Linked DNA regions of Microbulbifer sp. A4B17. The protein of the gene in region 1 interacts with the protein of each later gene in a pairwise test. Links are inferred from orthologs where the notes say so. Each region holds a gene or a part of one and is shown on either strand. Other genes may lie near its edges.

Evidence for each region.
Region 2: the proteins of dnaQ (region 1) and holA interact in binary tests that used the Escherichia coli proteins (3 or more experiments, as listed by UniProt). The link is inferred for Microbulbifer sp. A4B17 from one-to-one orthologs.
Region 3: the proteins of dnaQ (region 1) and dnaE interact in binary tests that used the Escherichia coli proteins (3 or more experiments, as listed by UniProt). The link is inferred for Microbulbifer sp. A4B17 from one-to-one orthologs.

Annotation. Positions count from the first base shown.
Region 1 is NZ_CP029064.1:1,862,746-1,870,201, forward strand. Bases 3,131-5,898 are described here. They hold dnaQ (DNA polymerase III subunit epsilon), read left to right. Parts: upstream 3,131-4,034; coding sequence 4,035-4,763; downstream 4,764-5,898. Other genes in these bases: BTJ40_RS08475 (class I SAM-dependent methyltransferase), read left to right, coding at 3,131-3,540; rnhA (ribonuclease HI), read left to right, coding at 3,583-4,020; nhaB (sodium/proton antiporter NhaB), read right to left, coding at 4,862-5,898. In the rest of the region: BTJ40_RS08465 (LysM peptidoglycan-binding domain-containing protein), read right to left, coding at 54-1,616; gloB (hydroxyacylglutathione hydrolase), read right to left, coding at 1,812-2,591; more of BTJ40_RS08475, read left to right, coding at 2,752-3,130; more of nhaB, read right to left, coding at 5,899-6,397; BTJ40_RS08495 (hypothetical protein), read left to right, coding at 6,780-7,456. UniProt on the Escherichia coli protein: DNA polymerase III is a complex, multichain enzyme responsible for most of the replicative synthesis in bacteria. The epsilon subunit contain the editing function and is a proofreading 3'-5' exonuclease.
Region 2 is NZ_CP029064.1:3,979,162-3,984,638, forward strand. What follows is about bases 1-2,871. They hold holA (DNA polymerase III subunit delta), read left to right. Parts: upstream 1-869; coding sequence 870-1,874; downstream 1,875-2,871. Other genes in these bases: leuS (leucine--tRNA ligase), read left to right, coding at 1-245; lptE (LPS assembly lipoprotein LptE), read left to right, coding at 332-856; BTJ40_RS17515 (hypothetical protein), read right to left, coding at 1,968-2,871. In the rest of the region: more of BTJ40_RS17515, read right to left, coding at 2,872-3,146; BTJ40_RS17520 (hypothetical protein), read right to left, coding at 3,201-3,686; BTJ40_RS17525 (CsgG/HfaB family protein), read right to left, coding at 3,935-4,780; BTJ40_RS17530 (curli assembly protein CsgF), read right to left, coding at 4,821-5,231; BTJ40_RS17535 (CsgE family curli-type amyloid fiber assembly protein), read right to left, coding at 5,228-5,477. UniProt on the Escherichia coli protein: Part of the beta sliding clamp loading complex, which hydrolyzes ATP to load the beta clamp onto primed DNA to form the DNA replication pre-initiation complex.
Region 3 is NZ_CP029064.1:1,426,958-1,433,622, reverse strand. What follows is about bases 2,607-6,665. They hold dnaE (DNA polymerase III subunit alpha), read right to left. Parts: upstream 6,326-6,665; coding sequence 2,807-6,325; downstream 2,607-2,806. Other genes in these bases: BTJ40_RS06340 (gamma carbonic anhydrase family protein), read right to left, coding at 6,592-6,665; BTJ40_RS06345 (DUF1289 domain-containing protein), read right to left, coding at 6,384-6,599; BTJ40_RS06355 (acetyl-CoA carboxylase carboxyltransferase subunit alpha), read right to left, coding at 2,607-2,713. Outside these bases: BTJ40_RS06360 (sugar MFS transporter), read right to left, coding at 1-1,203; more of BTJ40_RS06355, read right to left, coding at 1,757-2,606. UniProt on the Escherichia coli protein: DNA polymerase III is a complex, multichain enzyme responsible for most of the replicative synthesis in bacteria. This DNA polymerase also exhibits 3' to 5' exonuclease activity. The alpha chain is the DNA polymerase catalytic subunit.

The sequences.
Region 1 (7,456 bases):
CCGGCAATTGCCGGGTTTTTTTATGGCTAACTCCCTGTAGGGAAGTGCGCGCTTTAAGTGTTGCTGGCACTATCCACAAATAAGGTTAAGCGCTGTCCGGGTTGTAAATACTTGGACTTGTTTATTTTATTCCAGCGGAGAATATCATCGATTTCGATACTGAATTTATTGGCTATCCGATATAGAGAGTCACCGCTACGTACCTGGTAAGAAACCTTGCGGGTAGTGCGGTTGTTCTCTGATGCTGCGGGGGAGCCGCTGTAAGCTACCAGGGTGCGCCCAGGGCGCAGGGTGTCTCCCGGTGCCATGCTGTTCCAGCTGGCCAGTTGCTTTACGGTCACATCCAGCTTGCGTGAAATCCCCCAAAGGCTGTCGCCAGGGCGTACAGTGTAATTAACTTTCTGGCCCTTGCCGGAAGACTGCTTGCGTTTAACTCGCTGATCGAGTGCGTAGGCATACTGTCCCGCAGGGCCCGATGCGCTGGGGATTAACAGTGTTTTACCGGCGCGAATATTATTGTTGCGCAGTTTGTTTGTCTCGCGTATCGCTCCCACGGTGGTCTGGTAGCGGCGAGCGATAGTGGAAAGAGTGTCGCCTCGGGCAATGGTGTAGCGCTGCCAGCTTACCCTCTCTTCCTTGGGAAGTTGTGCCAGGGCGCTCTCAAACTTTTCCTGGGTCTCTATTGGAATCAGTAGTTGGTGGTTTCCGTTGGGGTCGGTTGCCCAGCGGTTATAGCCTGGGTTCAGTAGGTACAGCTCTTCAATCTCAATTTCTGCAAGTTCTGCAGCTTGGGCCAGATCGATCTGACTGCCTACATCGACACGGGCGTAGTAGGGCTCATTGGAGACATCATGCAGTGGGATTTTGTAATGGTCCGGGCGGGATATAACCTCGGCCAGAGCCAGCAACTGGGGTACATAGCGCTTGGTTTCCCGCGGCAGTTTGAGATCCCAATAACTGGTGCCAAGCCCGTTGCGACGATTGCGCTCTACGGCTCTGCGAACCGTTCCCTCACCGGCGTTGTAAGCAGCGAGTGCCAGCTCCCAGTCCCCATCAAAGCGATCGTGCAGGTAGTTGAAATACTTTGCAGCAGCCTGGGTGGATTCATGGACATCGCGGCGTCCGTCATACCACCAGTTTTGCTCGAGTCCAAATGAGCGACCGGTAGCCGGGATAAACTGCCACATACCGGAAGCCCGGGCATGGGAATAGGCGAAGGGGTCGTAGGCGCTTTCAACAATAGGCAGCAATGCCAGTTCAAGGGGCAGGTTTGCCTGTTCCAGCTGTTCGGCAACATGGAAAATATAGCGACGGGAGCGCTCGGTTACCCGAGCCATATAGCCCTCATTGCGGGCGAAGTAGGCAATATATTCCTTTACCTTCGGATCACTGGTGTGATGATCCAAAGCGAACCCTTGGCGCAGTCGGGCCCAGATGTCCACGGGGGGAGGGGCGGCCTTTGTGGGTTCGTGTTTTTTAACAACAGGGTCACTCGCGACAGAGGTTTCCTCTGCAGGGATATTTTCAGTTGCGGGCGCAGAGCCCTGTTCCGGTAATTGCGAGCAGGCTCCTACCGCAGCAGCTAATAATGCTACGGCAAAATTCTTGTGAACCATGTGTGATATCCGCGAGTCTTTCTTGTAATTCATCCTGACGCATATCAGAACAATTATTGGTAAAGCGTCAGGCATTTGGTCGATTACTTTTGATTCTAATTAGGCAAATTAGTTTCGGTCAATATTGCCGGGTAAAAAGTATACGAATTGGTAGTTTATCATCCAGTCAGAGGGAGTTTAGGTGAAGTTGGGTGCTTAGAAGTTATCCTTCCAGCCGCGCAAGCGTGCAAAAACGTCAACCTCATCGTTTTCGTTAAATAAATCCGCTTTTGAATGGGCTGCTGCTTGCCTGACTTCTGGATACCTGCAGCGAAGAAACGGGTTTGTGTCCAGTTCGAGGGCGATGGTTGAGGGTAAAGTTGGTTTGTCGTTTGCTCGCAACGCTTTGCACTGGGAAACCCTTGTGGCAATGGCTTGGTTCTCAGGCTCTACCGTTTGGGCAAACCTCAGGTTGGCGAGTGTGTACTCATGTGCAGGATAAACGAAAGTTGCTGGAGGTAACTTGCTGAGTTTTTGTAGAGAGAGATACATCTGCTCAGGAGTGCCTTCGAATAACCTGCCACATCCAGCGGAAAAGAGAGTATCACCGCAAAAAAGGTGTATTTGTTCCCCGTCGGCAGCTGTGGTTTCATTCAAAACCAAAGCCAGGTGGTCTAGAGTGTGCCCTGGAACGGCGAGTACCTGGATGGGCATGTCGAGTATCTGTAAGGAAGTTCCGCCTGCGATTGGGTGGGTGACACCGGGCACGCTTTCGGGCCCATAGACAGGGCACTGGTGAAGGCGGTAGAGCTTTTCGATGCCGCCAGTATGGTCAAAATGATGATGGGTTATAAGAATGCCGGTGAGCTTATCCCCTCGCAAAGCCTTTACAACGGGCTCTGGATCGCCGGGATCGACTACCCAGTGTTCACCATCTTTTTGCAGGTGCCAGATATAGTTGTCATTGAAGGCTGGAATTGGCGAGATGGATAGCATAGTCGGGTCGTTTTCTCACTGAATAGAAGAACGATATCATGGAAGAGTGAAAGTGGTGAGAATTGTTGCATTAGGGCTGTTCTACTCAGTGTGAGGTCCTGGCAGGATCAACCGAGTGTAGAATGATAATAACGTAGTCGAATAGATCTATGGAGATATGATGACCGGTAAGTACAGACCTGGTAATGATGAGGAGCCATCCCCTCTTGGTAAGGTCTGCCCGGCGCTGTCCCATTGGTTTTCCAGTTCACTGGGTGAGGAAATTCTCTCTCAGCAACTTGCGTTAGCCCAACCTCTAGTGGAGGGCTTTTTTGGCTACCACCTTTTACAGGCTAGCGTGATTCAATCTGTTGACTTTGCGGCCTCCAGTCGTATCAATCACCGTTTTCGTCTAGGGGCAACAGCGGAGCAGGGAGGAGCCGCAGTAGTTGAGTTCGAGCAGCTTCCACTCCCATCCGATTCAATCGATGTAGTATTACTGCACCACCTACTGGATTTCTCCAGTCACCCCCATCAGGTATTGCGGGAAGCGGCCAGGGTATTGATACCCGGTGGTCATATGCTGCTGATCGGGTTCAATCCATTTTCCCTGCTAGGCCTGTCCCGCTTGTTGTTTTCCAGGGGAGCCTACCAGCGTGGAAATCAACTGAGAGCGGCGCGTGTTGCCGACTGGATGAACCTGCTGGACCTGCAAGCTGAAAGGGTAGATAGAGGATTCTTCCGCTTGCCGCTACAGCAAAAGGAGTTGCTATCCAAGACGGCCTGGATGGAGCGTGCCGGTTCCCGGATGCACTTGCCTTGGGGAGGCTTTTACATCATAGTCGCCCGCAAAGAAGTGGCACGTGTTCGCACTATTAAAATTAACTGGCGGGCCGAGAGAAAGCCCGCTCTGGTTGCCACCCCGTCGAGCCCTCGCGTCGCAGCGCGCGGGAAGCATCAAAAGCGCTGATTTCACTTAAGATCGGCCTCATTTCTACTTTTGGCGTAAGTTTTGAAACAAATTACTATCTATACGGATGGCGCTTGTCGCGGTAACCCCGGTCCTGGCGGTTGGGGAGCCTTGTTGGTTTACGGCGAGCGGGAGAAAGAATTGTTTGGTGGAGAGGCTCACACTACTAATAATCGCATGGAGTTGTTGGCTGCGATAAAAGCTTTGGAAGCTCTTAAGCAGCCTTGTAAAGTTGATTTGCACACCGATTCGCAGTACTTGCGGCAGGGAATTACCGGTTGGATAAATAACTGGAAGAAGAATGGCTGGAAGACGGCCAGTAAGAAGCCTGTAAAAAATGCGGACTTGTGGCGACAGTTGGATGACAGTGTTTCACAGCATGAGGTGCAGTGGCACTGGGTAAAAGGCCATGCGGGTCATCCAGGTAATGAGCGGGCTGACCAGTTGGCAAATCGCGGTGTCGATGAACTGGAGTCCTGAGGGAGAAAATAAAAATGCGTCAGGTGGTTCTTGATACTGAGACAACAGGTCTCGACCCAAAAAGCGGCCATAGAATTATTGAAATTGGTTGTGTAGAGCTGGTCAATCGAAAGTTGACTGGTCGTCACTACCACCAGTACATCAATCCTCAGCGCCAAGTGGAAGACGGGGCAATTGAGGTCCACGGAATCACTAATGAATTCCTGGCTGACAAACCCGTATTCGCTCAGGTCGCCGAAGAATTTATGACTTTCTGCGAAGGTGCAGAGCTGGTCATTCACAATGCACCCTTCGACGTAGGTTTTATCGATGCTGAGTTGAGACTTCTGGGTAATCCGCGCTGGCGCAATGTAAATGCGCACTGTGGGGTTTTGGATACCCTGACAATGGCCAGGGAAAAGCACCCTGGACAGAAGAATAACCTGGACGCCCTGTGTAAGCGTTACTTTGTCGACAACTCCCAACGGGATTTGCACGGCGCCTTGCTCGATGCGGAGATTCTCGCCGACGTCTATCTAATGATGACCGGCGGCCAGACTGATCTGGTATTGGCACAGGGAGGGGATTCTCAGGAGGGGGAGGAAGGCAAGCAGGTGGAGAAAGAGTCCCCCGGAGAAACTATCCGTCGTCTATCTGCCGATCGGGCGCCTTTGTTGGTTGCTCGAGCTACGCCACAGGAGGCGGAAGCCCATCAATCTATGCTGGGCCTGCTGGAAAAATCAGCGGGTAAACATTTCTGGTAAGAAGCCAGAGAGTAAGTACTCTCAATGGCCTTGATACTCTGCTGAGTGGGAGCGGACCAGCCGACTCCCATTCAGGTTCTCTCTATTGCGACCTTTCCTTAGATTGCGTAAATCACACAAATCAAAGCAACAATACTCAGTACGATGGTGTAGGGCAAAGCCATGATCACCATGCGGCCGTAAGACAGGCGTATTAGCGGAGCCAAGGCTGAAGTCAGCAGGAATAAAAACGCAGCTTGTCCATTCGGGGTGGCAACACTGGGCAGGTTTGTTCCGGTATTGATTGCAATGGCCAGCTTATCAAAATGCTCCCGGGTGATATCGCCTGCAGTGAGGGCTGCCTTAACTTCGTTGATATAAACCGTCGCCACAAAAACATTGTCGCTGATCATTGATAAGATGCCGTTTGCCAGGAAAAGTAATCCTGGTTGTTGCTCAGGTTTTTGTGCAAGCACAAAGTTGGTTACCGGCTCAAAGAGATGCTGCTGGTGGATCACTGCAACAATTGCGAAGAAAACCACGAGCAGTGCAGTAAAGGGAAGGGCTTCTTCAAATGCGTGACCAATCCGGGCTTCCTGGACGACGCCATTGAAAGACGTCAGTAAAACGATAATCATCAAGCCGATTATGCCAACTTCGGCTACATGAAATGCCAGGGCGAGTACCAGTAACACAGCGACAATACCCTGAATCCACAGCTCGGCAACCTGTGCAGAGGTACGTTTTTTCTCTTCCTCTTTAGAGAAGTTAACCAGTACTTCTCGCACAGCACTGGGGAGCTGGGCGCCATAACCAAATAGCTTCACTTTTTCCAGCAGAAAGCAGGTAATCAGGCCGGCAAAAAAAGTTGGGATGGTTACCGGAGCCATCTGCAAGAAAAACTGTACAAATTCCCATCCGGCTTTTTCCGCAATTAACAGGTTTTGTGGTTCACCTACCAGGGTACAAACACCACCTAAGGCCGTGCCCACCGCACCGTGCATGATAAGGCTGCGAAGATAGGCCCTGAACTGATCCAGGTCTTCGCGGTGATATTCCACCACGCCTTCATCATTGGAGTGGTCGTGATCATGGTGGTGGTGGGGTTGCTGGGAGGCAACTCTGTGATACACGGAGTAAAACCCTACGGCAACGGCGATAAGTACGGCAGTTACTGTCAAGGCGTCTAAAAATGCTGACAGAACCGCTGCGACGGCGCAGAAAAGTAGTGACAGCAGTGATTTTGAATTCACATTTATCAAAATTTTAGTGAATACAAATAGCAGCAGGCTTTTCATAAAGTAGATGCCGGCTACCATAAACATCAGCAATAGAATAACTTCAATATTTTCTACCACTTCGTGGTAAACGGCATCCGTACTTGTCATCCCCATTAATACCGCTTCAATTGCGAGTAGTCCGCCGGGTTGAAGCGGGTAACACTTCAGGGCCATTGCCAGGGTAAAAATAAATTCTCCAATCAGTACCCAGCCGGTTGCAAAGGGCCCCGACACATACAGTATTAATGGGTTGAGGAGCAAAAAGGCGGCTATCGTTAATTTGTACCAATCAGGAGCTTCACCGAGAAAATTTTCGGCAAAGGCGCGGCCAAATCCGCCGCCGGATGCCGCGATGGTATTGTTGTAAGTGTTCATCATTTACTTCCTTGGTTAACCCATTAGTGTGGGTCAAAATGGAATTTTTGGGGGCTGGCGGTGTATGCGAAATAGACACCTGGGCTCAATTATCGCTGTGGTGCTACCCCGGGTTTATTGTGTACTGATTGATTGGTTTTTGTTCTTTAACTCAAAAAAACGTACAGCTTTAAACTTGAAAGTAGCAAACGCTACTGGGTTTTCCGGAAAATTCAAGTAATTTAGGGGCTCCACCACAGGCACCAAGCGATTTGTCGATTATTCGGTGGAAATTGTTTGGCGAAAGGTGGACTCTTTTATTTATTGGGGTAAATTGCCCTTAATGAGGCCAGTATCATCCTGATCTGGTTGTTTTTTGTTCGATTATAGGAAGAATGCAGCGGTGCAGCCAAAGACTGAATTGCGCAAGATCAATATCACTTCTGTCAATGTAGTGAAGGATGAGTTGGTAGCGACCATCGATAATGCCGCCTCGCATTTAGATAAATTTGCTGCCGACACTTCCCAAAAGCAGGCTCTGGAACAGAGCCTGGCTGCGCTCAGGCAGGTCAGCGGGGTGCTGCAGATAGTGCAGCTCCAGGCCGCAGAACTCCTTGCCCAAGAGAAAATTAAAGCGCTTACCGGGGTCTTGGAGGGTAACCAGAAAGCCTCGGAAGAATTGATGGAAGCGCTTGGCACAGGCTTCTACGTCATGGGGCGCTACCTGGACTTTGTACAGAGCCGTGCCATTGCCCGCCCGGAATTACTGATTCCTTACATCAATAATTTACGCGCAGCTCGGTCCCAGCCCCCGGTGCCGGAAAGCCATTTCTTTCGCTGTAACCTTGAAGGCTCTGTGCCAGGCACAGGGGCATCTGCGGTGATGTCGGAAGATTTAAAGAGCTTTGTCCGTCGATTCCGTCATATGTACCAGGTCGGGCTGCTGGCACTGTTGCGCGGTAAGCCCCGAGGTCCGGCTTATACAATGATGTCAAGGGCCCTCGAGAGAATTGCGAGTATCACCACGGGACGCCCTAATGGACGTCTGTGGGTGGTAGCAGGTGCCGCACTTGCGGGCAT
Region 2 (5,477 bases), 2.1 Mb from region 1 along the record:
GCGCCCTGATTGATGCACCCTGGCCGGCAGTAGATGAAAAAGCACTGGTGCGCACCTCGATTACCTTGGTAGTCCAGGTCAATGGGAAGGTGCGCGCAAAGCTGGATGCGCCCGCCGACGCAGACAAAGAGAGCCTGGAAAAGCTCGCCCTTGCCGATGAAAACGTCCAGAAATTTATCGGTGAAGCTACTGTGCGTAAAGTTATCGTAGTGCCTGGCAAATTAGTAAATATTGTCGCCAAGTAAAGACCCACAATAAGATCGCCGGGAGCTGTACTCCCGGCCCGCTTAAGTCAGCTTCCTGTAGCCGACAAGACCAAGGCAAGTAGTTTATGAAAACAATCGCAAGTCGAGTCTTTATTTTCCTTCTCGCTATCACCATTGCCGGTTGTGGCTGGCATCTAAGAGGCGCACCTAAAAACTTTCCTCCTGGAAGCACACTATATATATCTACAGAAAATCCCCGCAGTGACATTGCAGATCAATTAACTCGACTGCTAAACAATGCTGGTATACCTATGGCGGAGTCTCCTGCAGAATCAGACTATGTTTTGATTATTCACCAGGAAACTGAGCGGAAACTGACGGTAGCTGTGGACTCTGAAGGCCGGGCCTCAGAGTACGAGCTGATTACCAGTGCAATATACAGTGTACGAACTGCTAGTGGAGAAGTACTCCTTAATAAAGCGCAGGCCGATGTTTACCGAACCTTGGAATGGGATACCGATGAAATTGTCAGTAAGAGTGAAGAGGAAAATACGTTGCGTGCTGAAATGCAACGGGAGCTTATCGGCCGCATTATCGACCGCTTACGACGCATAGACGTGAATGCCTCATTAGAAGACAAGAGCTACTAGGTTAGTTTTATTAATGCGCGTTAACCCCCATCAATTATCACAAAATCTAAAAAAGGGCCTATCACCAATCTTTATTATCACTGGTGATGAGCCCTTAATAGTACAAGAGTGCTGCGATTTAGTTCGCTCAACAGCAAAAAAGCACGGTTTCACCGAGCGAGAACTTATTCACGCAGAACATAATTTTGACTGGAGCACGCTGGTTGCTTCAGCCGGAAATATGTCTCTTTTTGCAGAAAAAAAACTCGTCGAGCTGCGTTTGCCCGGAGGTAAACCGGGGGATAAGGGCAGTAAAGCCCTGCAAGAGTTTGCTTCACTAGCAAGTGAGGATCTTTTGCTTTTACTGGTATTACCGAAACTTGATAAATCACAGCTCAACAGCAAATGGGTCAAGGTCTTAGAACAATCGGGAGTACTGGTTCAGGTATGGCCTGTGACTATTCAGGAAATGCCCCGTTGGATCAACCAGCGCCTTACATCAGCAGGCCTCTCAGCCGAACCCGAAGCAGTACAAATCCTGGCAGAAAGAGTAGAAGGCAACCTGCTTGCCGCAAGCCAGGAGATAGAAAAGCTTAAGCTTTCCAGCCCCGGGCAAGAGATCACCCGGGAAATGATGGAGCATAGTGTTACCAGCTCCGCACGCTACAGTGTCTTTAACCTAATCGATACCGTTTTATCTGGTGACTCAGTTAAGGCTGTCAAAACACTCGACGGATTACGGATTGAAGGTATTGAGCCGCCCATTGTACTTTGGGCCATAGCAAGAGAAATTCGCACCCTTCTCGATATCATGGAAAAACTGGATCAAGGCCAACCTCTTGCAAGGTTAGTCAGGCTACAAAAGCGACAACCACTGATCCAGGGAGCCCTCCACAGACTTAACAAAAGGCAGCTGGAGAGTCTGTTAATTCGTGCACGAGCGATAGATGTTTCTATCAAAGGGGGAAGTGGGCAGCAATCTCCATGGACAGGGCTATTAGAGTTGACTCTCAATTTTTGCGGACAGAGAACCATTTAATCGATCTTACTCTGGATAAAACTCAGTTTCTCTTTTTATATATAAAAAACCGCCCCTTTGGGGCGGTTTTTTCATATCTGAAACTTTTTAGAATCAGTTCTGGGAGATAGTAGCAACGTTGCTGGTACCAACCTGCTCAATGCTAGCCATATTATATGCACTGGACTGATTAACAGTAGCGATATTCTCGTAACCGCCCTGCCCAACATGAGCGGAATGCTCGTAGCCAGTTTGAGCCACAGTAATCAGGTTATCGCCACCAAAGTCTTGGTGAACATCTGCCAGGTTCAAATCTCCCGCCTGATCAATATCTACAGTATTTGCAACACCAGCACTGTAACCATAGGCATAGTTGCTGTTGCCTGTCTGACCAATATTTGCCAGGTTTGCATCGCCATACTGACCGAAGTCAGCACTATTCATGTCACCGGTTTGAACAAGATTAGCAGTGTTATCAAAGCCGGATTGAGCCATATAACCCAAGTTATTGGTCTCATTCTGGGTAATATTGGCAACGTTGTTAGCACCTGATTGGTAACCAAAAGCAGCGTTAGCATCACCTTGCTGCAGGATAGTAGCGGTGTTGCTAATGCCTGATTGAGACAGGTCGAGCAGGTTAATATCACCGTTCTGCATCAGGTTTGCAGTGTTTTCAGCACCTGACTGATAGACAGCACCCACGTTGAAGTCACCTACCTGACCCCCAGCAAAACCATCAAATGAAGAGTACCATGTGCTGTTCCAAACACCGTTATTATCGCCTACCTGGGTGCTGACGAAATAGTTACCATCACCTTCCTGTTGCAGAACACCCATGTTGTCGTTGCCGTCCTGATACATATCGGCATAGCTGAAGTTTGAGTCAGTATACTGATCCAAGTGGATCATATTCTCACTACCAAACTGCGCAGCGTAGGCTCTATTGTAAGAACCGGTCCACTGGTGGATAGTTCCTGAGTTACCTTCCCCATCCTGGTAGGCCATAGCCTCACTGCCCATTTGGTTCGTTTGGCTCGTGTAAGCTATGTTGCGGTTACCAAGTTGGGTTTGATCGATGTAGTTATCATCGGCTGACGCCTGATATGTAGTAGCTACGTTATCATTACCTTCCTGCCACTGATAGGCAGCGTTGTTGTTAGCGGCAGATACCTGGGTAACATCTGCATAGTTATCCTCACCGAGCTGTACCTGATCACCGTAGTTACTATCAGCTACAGCCTGGCCTGCGCTAGCAATCAAAGCAATAGCAGCAGCAAGTGTAATCTTTTTCATCTATCAATCTCCCTCAGAATAAAATTATAAATACAAGTAAAATAGTGCAATGCCTTAATCGTACTGCACCAGTTGCACCGCATGGTCGTCACCGAACTGCGCGACAAAACCAAACAATCCATCACCATTTTGAATAATATTTGCAGAGTTTCCGTAGCCCACCTGGCTGATTAAAGCCACATTGTCTACGCCATTCTGTATCGCTGTAGCTTGGTTGTAGGCTCCCGACTGAGATATCGCAGCATAATTAGAATCGCCTGTCTGATGCACCAACGCCGCATTGGAGTCACCCTCCTGTATCAGGACAGCCTGGTTGTAAAGGCCAGACTGGGTAACTTCAGCAAGGTTGTGATCACCCACTTGTGAAACCTGAGCCAGGTTACCCGTAATAGAATCTTTCCTTAACAGGAGAAGATCCAGAGCTCCCTGCCCTGCAGACAATTCATTGTGGTCATCTAAATCAGAAGCCCAGCAAACCGAAAGCGGTAAAACCAGAAACAGAAATAAAATTGCCGTTACTCGTTTAGCTGTAGCAATCACCAACCACCTCTCTATAAAGAACGGTTAACAACTATAAGAAACAACGTAAACAACTATAGGTAAAAACAAATAAATATTAAATCAGAAGAAAGATTATATTTAATGAAAAAGAGCAAGAGGAACGTAAAACTTTTGTATTAGGCTTGAATATAAACCTAATACACACAAAATTTAATAAAATTCCATTCCATTAAATTACATATAAAAACAGAGATATACACCAACAATTTTTAAATATCTTTAAAGATTTATAAAATTTTAACTGGAGTAGCCGCATATTCACTAAGGACAGACATAGGATACTGACTGTTATCTTCCAAAGCCCACAAATTAGCATTCACCCCCTGGGATATTAGGTGAATTACCGCAGACTCTATTGCTGATAGAACGCATAACTGGGCGGGGTCATTAGTTGTCATACCAGCTTCAATTTCAAGTAAGCGTTTATACTCTACAAAAGTATATACATCACCCTGAACCTGCCTGGACAAGATTTTTTTGCTAGTTAAAACACTGCTGAGTACTCGCCCGCTTCGCACATCCACCGCACGCAGATTTACCGTGACTTCATCCACACGATATTGTTCAGAAATGCCAATTCCAAAATATCGGGCACCCGCTCCCCCCGTCTTAATATTGGTATCGTAACCGACTATCCCACCTTCAAGCATAATGTTGGCTGACATAAGTGAAGGTAGATCAAATACAGGACTGGCAGAGTTATCCTGCTCCTTTAGTGCTGCACGAATTATCTTTCTCTCAGTCAGAAGGTTTTGCAGTCCCTCGCGCTCAAGCGTAACAAACCAGCCAGATTCATTTAGGACCTGGACCAGCATGGCAGCAGCTCCTTGAGTAACAGCTGTAGAGAATGAGCTGGAGGGCGCAGGTCTGTATTGGCCAGTCTGATCACTAAAACCATACACAGCTGCAACTATTTTTCCTCTGGGAGCAGGTAAACTGACTAAGTCAGAATAGGTACTCATTCGATCTGTCAGCGTTGCTTTCTGCTGGCCGGGACCAAATAGTGCTTCCTTGACGGAACTGCATCCACTTAGACTGAAAATAATTAGAAAAACAAATATTCGAGACAACATCTCACCACCCCACAAAACCAAAGCATTTAAATAATATTTATTAGTTACTTGGATTGAGACCCACTACTACAATCTCTGATATTTCGCCGGTAACGGCATCAGTAATTGTTATTGTTAACTCACCATCCAGATCGACAATATTTACGATATAGTCATCGGTTACCAAAGTGCCATCATTGCCATTTCCCACATCTGTTAATAGTTGTGACAACAGTCGTGATTCCAATGTATCAGTAAATCTATCCAAAGAAGACGAGTCAGAGTAAGGTGATTTCTTAGCATCAGGGTCTTTTTTGCTATTCTGTGCACTGGCATTATTTAGCAAATAATTACCATTGAGAGGGTTTCCTCCAAACGAAGGATTAACTGGTGTATACACCAACTCCGTTGCATTCACTAAATTAGAAAAAGAAAAAAGGAACACAACAGCTGTAAGAAAATTTTTCATCATATTTCATCCCCCGCCAAGTCAATATTTTGCGATAAAAGGTCCTGCAGCCTTTGCTGTCGCACATTGTTATTTATTTGTGCAGCAGCCTGCTCAACGATTGCACCAAATTTTCTACGCCCTGGATAAATAACTGTCTTAAAAACCTGCTTGCTCTCAAAGGTTACCCAGACAACACTGCCCCACCTGGCGGATGGCCTCTCATGTACCGTAAGGTTGTAATCAAAACCCACTAAATTAGTCGTAATA
Region 3 (6,665 bases), 440 kb from region 1 along the record:
GAAGATCGGCAGAACGAACGCCAATTGGATACCAATTTGGTCAGCCAGAAGCCCCTGTAACAACGGCACAATGGCACCGCCTACAATGGCCAGGCATAAGATTCCGGAGCCCTGACTGGTCGATGGGCCCAGCTTGGCCAGCGCCAAACTAAAGATAGTCGGGAACATAATAGAGTTGCACAGACCCACAGCCAGTACCGCCCACATCGCCAGATAGCCGCTACCCGTAACAGTAATCAACAACAATACACAGGAGCCGATAGAGCAGATTGCGAGCACTTTGCCAGCAGAGATAAAGCGCATAATTAAAGCGCCGGCAAAGCGACCAACCATAGCGCCACCCCAATACAGGGAGATATAGAAGGCGGCTTCAGATTCTTCCAAACCGGCGATGGAATCCTCAGCGATAAAGTTCACCAGGAAGCTGCCGATAGAGACTTCGGCACCTACGTAGACAAAAATAGCGATCGCGCCCAACACCAAGTGACGGTAGCTCCAGGCGGAAGCGGCTTCAGTATTGGAAACAGACTCAGAAGTTGCACTACTGACAATTGCTGGCAAATTCAAAAATGCGAAGACGATAGCCAGGATCGCCAACGCGGAGGCCAGGATCAGGTAGGGAACTTCAATAACAGCAGCACTGGCAGCACCCGCTGCAACGCCGGCAGCTGGTAAAATCAGCAATGCACCAAATTGAGGGGCGATAGTAGTGCCCAGGGAGTTAAAGCCTTGGGTCAGGGTCAGGCGGCTGGGCGCCGTGCGCTCATCGCCCAGTGCTGTTACATAAGGATTGGCGGAAACCTGTAAAATAGTAATACCGGAAGCCAGAATAAACAGTGCACCGAGGAACAGTGCATAGACTTCCATTCTTTCAGCGGGGATAAACAGCAAACAGCCTACCACCGAAATACTTAAGCCGGTCACAATCCCTTTCTGATAACCAATTTTACTGACCAGGGCACCGGCAGGCAGGGAAACTAGGAAATAAGCACCAAAAAAGCAGAACTGCACCAGCATTGCCTGGGCATAGTTCAGCTCGAAAATTCCTTTCAAGTAGGGAATCAAAATATCATTCAGGCAGGTGATAAAGCCCCACATAAAAAATAGTGAGGTCAGCGCCACCAGGGCAAACCTGTGCCCCGACTGGTCACCCGTCGGTATCTGTGCAGCTTCCGTTGCTGTATTACTCTGCATTATTGCCATAATTATTAATCCTGAGACTTCAGCTCACAGGTCTCTCCGGTCGATATTTTTATCCGAGCAAACCTGTGCCTATTGCACCAATCTTTATTGTTGGTACTTTCTATCATGGAGGCAGCGCCGCCTCAGAGGGCTTTTCGATAAGGGGGTTCAAAATGGAGGCAGCGTGGACATACAGCGGCCGTCAAGCTCCAGACTGCCTGCTACCAGGCCAGTTGCGCCGCTCTCTCAACGGCTTCTCTCGAAAGAGTAGATCAACCTGTTTGAGTACGTTATTTCCCTCCAAGACTTCCCGGGAGTCCAATAACCTATCTACATTGACAACCCTGACCACAAAGCGGTCTTGTAAATAATGGGTTTTTCAGACAGAAGGACAGCGAAAGGGAAAACTCAATCGCGCGGAAAATGGCACACAATCGCTAGTATCTATGAGTAGGGAAAGAAGGGGATAGGAAGGAAACACCAGCCGCGCACAAGAGCAATAAATTTATACACTTGGCGCGGCGGGAAAGGATCAAGGGAGCCTCTGAACAACTCCCTAAATCAAAAAAGCAGCTTAGGAAACGATATTGCCGTAGCTCATCAGGCGCTGATAGCGCTTCTCCAGCAGCTCATCGATGGGGATGCTGCTCAGCTGGTCCAGCTGCTCACTGAGACGGTCTTTGAGGCTATTGGCTATTGCATCCGGGTCGCGGTGAGCGCCACCGAGAGGTTCGGGGATGGTTTCATCCACAATACCCAACTCTTCCAACACGCTGGAAGTCACCCCCATCGCCTCAGCGGCCAAAGGCGCTTTCTCGACAGTTTTCCAGATGATGTTGGCGCAACCCTCAGGGGAAATCACAAAGTAGGTGGAGTACTGCAGCATGTTCAGCTGGTCACCCACACCTATCGCCAGTGCGCCACCGGAGGAACCTTCACCAATTACGGTACAAATAATCGGCGTGCGCAGGCGGGACATCACTGCCAGGTTCTGGGCAATGGCTTCACTGATTCCGCGCTCCTCACTGTCGATACCTGGATAGGCTCCCGGAGTGTCGATCAGGGTCAGAACCGGCATTTTAAAGCGCTCGGCCATTTCCATAACACGCAGGGCTTTGCGGTAACCTTCCGGCTTAGGCATACCAAAGTTGCGCGCAACCTTCTCGTTTACAGAGCGGCCTTTCTCTTCACCAATCACGGCTACCGGCTTGCCATTTAAGCGCGCGATACCGGCGATAATCGCCTTGTCGTCACCAAAGTGGCGGTCGCCGTGCAGCTCATCCCAGTCGGTAAACAAGCGCTCGATATAGTCCTTTGAGTAGGGACGTTGCGGATGGCGGGCTACCTGTACTACCTGCCACGGGCTCAAATCGGAGTAGATGGACTCAGTCAGGGTTCTACTCTTCTCCCGCAACCGGGTAACTTCATCGGCGATATTCAGCTCGTTATCATCACCCACAAGCTGCAGCTCTTTTATCTTGCCTTCCAGCTCTGCAATGGGCTGCTCAAACTCGAGAAAATTAAAATTCATGAAATCTGCGCCTTTAACTCTTTTTGTTACCACCGGGCTATCACAGCGGCATAGCTTAACTGTACAGAACCAGCCAGTCGAGCCTGGTAGACTTTAACGCCGTTCTGCGTATTGAAGCGCCACCTGCTCACGCCCCAGAAGCTCTCTGAGGGACTGAATCATCTGGTCATTCGGTTCTACGTTCCACTGCGGCGGCAGTCGGTACAAGCCCCGGGCATCGTGGCGGGAAACCTCAAGGCTCACCCCGCACTGACCACCGGTATAGGGTTGCAGGCATGCGGCCAGCCGCTTGGCCAGCCCCGGTGCCACACTGCCGCTATCCACTCGCAAACGCACCCCGGTCACCCGGCTCTGGCGCAGCTCATCGAGCGTGGAAACGCTGTTCACTGTCATCTTCAGGCCGCCGCTGTAATCGTCAGTGGCAACCGGTCCATCCAATACCAGCAATGCATCTTTGGCCAACTTGTCTCTATGTTCGCCAAAGGCCTCGCTGAACATGGCCGCTTCAATACGGCCACTGCGGTCATCCAGGGTAACAATAGCCATGGAATCACCGCGTTTTGTTTTCATTACCCGCATCGCCACAACCAGGCCCGCAACTTTTTGCGATTCCCGGCCGGGTTTCAAATCGGCGATTCGCGCCTTCACCAGGTGTTGTAACTCACCGGCATACTCGTCAATCGGGTGCCCGGTGAGATACAGACCCAGGGTATTCTTTTCGCCTTCCAGGCGCTCGCGGATACTCCAGCAGCGTGTGCGACGGAAATCCTCGTACACATCGCCTTCCGATGCCTGGGGCACCACTTCGCCAAACAGGTCCATCATGCCCGCATTGGCATTGGCCTTTTGCTGTTCCGCCGCTTTTACCGCTTCATCCAGCGCGTTAAACAACACTGCGCGGGAGTAATCCAAGCCGTCGGCACCATTGGTATCCGGGCCTATGCTGTCCAGTGCCCCAGAGCGCACCAGTGCCTCCAGCGCGCGCTTGTTCACCTTGCGTGGGTCAACCCGCGAGCAGAAGTCGAACAAGTCAGTAAAGGGACCACCCTCTTCCCGCGCCGCAATAATATTTTCAATCGGACCTTCACCCAGGCCCTTAATCGCACCGAGACCGTAGATAATGCGATTGTCGATATCCACCGAGAACTGGAAGCTACCCAGATTCACATCTGGCGGCACCAGCACCAGCTCCATGGCTCGGCACTCTTCGATAAAGGTCACCACCTTATCGGTCTTATCCATATCCGAAGACATGGTCGCCGCCATAAACTGGGCGGGATAGTGCGCTTTCAGCCAAGCGGTCTGGTATGACACCAGTGCGTAAGCCGCAGAGTGCGATTTGTTAAAACCATAGCCTGCGAACTTCTCTACCAGGTCGAAGATCTTAATCGCAAGTTCGGGGTCAATTCCTTGCTCTTTTGCCCCATTTTCAAAAGTGGCCCTCTGTTTGGCCATTTCCTCCGGTTTCTTTTTACCCATCGCACGACGCAACAGGTCGGCACCACCGAGGGTATAGCCCGCCAACTCCTGGGCGATCTGCATAACCTGTTCCTGGTAAACAATAACCCCGTAAGTGGGCTCCAGGATCGGTTGCAGTTTTTCGTGCTGGTATTTGGCATCCGGGTAGGCCACCTGGGCGCGACCGTGCTTACGGTTAATAAAGTCATCAACCATGCCCGATTGCAGCGGGCCCGGACGGAACAGGGCCACCAGGGCGATCATATCTTCCAGGTTGTCCGGCTGTAGGCGCTTGATCAGGTCCTTCATACCCCGGGATTCCAGCTGGAATACCGCCGTGGTCTCTGCTCTTTTAAGCATTTTGAAGGTTTCTTCATCGTCCAGCGGTAGCGCAGCAATATCCAGGGGTTCCTCACCCTCACGCGCACGGGTCTCGTCCACCATGCGCTTGGCCCAGTCGATGATGGTCAGCGTCCGCAGGCCGAGGAAGTCGAACTTCACCAGGCCCGCATCTTCCACATCGTTTTTATCGAACTGGGTTACCAGACCCGCGCCGGTCTCATCACAGTAGAGCGGCGCAAAGTCGGTAAGCTTGGTGGGGGCGATAACCACACCACCGGCGTGCTTACCCACGTTACGGGACACACCTTCGAGTTGCAGGGCCATCTCCCAGATTTCCTGGCCCTCATCGTCGTGGTCGAGGAATTCCCGCAGGATCTCTTCCTGGTCGAAAGCCTTTTGTAGGGTCATGCCCACATCGGGGGGAATCATTTTGGACAGCTTGTCGGCGAGGCCGTAGGACTTGCCCTGCACCCGCGCCACGTCCCGCACCACCGCCTTCGCGGCCATGGTTCCGAAGGTGATAATCTGGCTCACCGCCTGGCGACCATAGTTGTCCGCAACGTAGCCAATTACCCGATCGCGCTTCTCCATACAGAAGTCGATATCGAAGTCAGGCATCGAAACCCGCTCCGGGTTCAGGAATCGTTCGAACAGCAGGTCGTATTGCAGCGGGTCCAGATCGGTAATGTCCAGCGAGTAGGCCACCAGGGAGCCGGCACCGGAACCCCGCCCCGGACCCACCGGGATATCGTGGTCTTTGGCCCACTGGATAAAGTCCATTACGATCAGGAAGTAACCGGGGAATCCCATCTGGATAATGATATCCAGCTCAAAGCGCAAGCGGTCTTCGTAGACTTGGCGGCGCTCGGCATAGTCCGCAGCGGACTTGTCGAGGATGGTGGCGAGGCGCCGCTCCATACCTTCATAGGAGACCTTTTCGAAGAACTGGTCTTCGGTCATACCCTCGGGAATCGGATATTCCGGCAGGAAGTATTTACCCAGCTGGATCGGTGCGGAGCAGCGCTTGGCGATCTCCACGGTGTTTTCCAGGGCTTCGGGAATATCGCCAAACAGCTCCCACATCTCTTCCGGTGTGCGGAAATACTGCTGCGCAGAATAACGGCGTTCGCGACGAGGGTCATCGAGAGCGCGGCCTTCGTGAATACAGACGCGCACCTCGTGGGCCTCGAACTCGCTCTCATCCATAAAGCGCACGTCGTTAGTGGCTACCACTGGCAAGTTCAGGTTCTGGGCCAACTTCACCGCCGAGTGCAGGTAGTCCTCATCGCCGGCGCGACCGGTGCGCTGTAATTCCAGGTAGTAACGGCCGGGAAATAACTCCGCCCACTCCCGTGCCAGCTCCTCTGCCTGGGCGCGGCGCCCCGCTACCAGGGCACGGCCCACATCGCCGTACTTGGCACCGGACAGCATCAGTACCCCTTCGCTGTACTCCTTAACCCATTCGCGCTTGATATAGGCATTACCGTGGTACTGGCCCTCCATCCAGGCGCGGGAAATCAGCTCGGTAATATTGCGGTAACCATCGGCGTTCATCGCATAGAGCGTGATCAGCGTTGGCTTGCCCTCACCGCCTTCGCTGAGCCAAAAATCCGCTGCGGTAATCGGCTTGATACCGGAACCCAAACAGGCCCGGTAGAATTTAATCTGCCCGTAGAGGTTGCACTGGTCGGTAATCGCCAGGGCTGGCATTTCCAACTCCTGGGCGCGGGCGATGGCCGGCTTGATTCTTACCAGGCCATCGATCAGGGAAAATTCTGAGTGAATTCTTAGGTGGACAAAGGGTTGGGTCATAGTCGCATTTAGTTCCGGGCCCTGCGAGGCCCGGCCCCGACAAAGCGCTATCGATTGTTTACCAGATTCGGCCCATTTGCCGCGCGCGCTCGGTGCAGAGCTTTAACACTGCACGGCGCTCATCATTGTTCATGGAGCCCCAGCGGCTGATTTCGTTACCACTGCGAAAACAGCCCTCGCACAGGTCCTGCTCATTCAGGGCACATACGGAGATACAGGGGGATTTCACCGGGCGCTCTTTCGGCTCCACGGTTTTTACCGGTTGTTCAGACATCATTAGCCTCAAGCGGGACCAGTTCACTGGCGAAATGTTTGCCGTTGGCCGCATAGTGATCGCTGC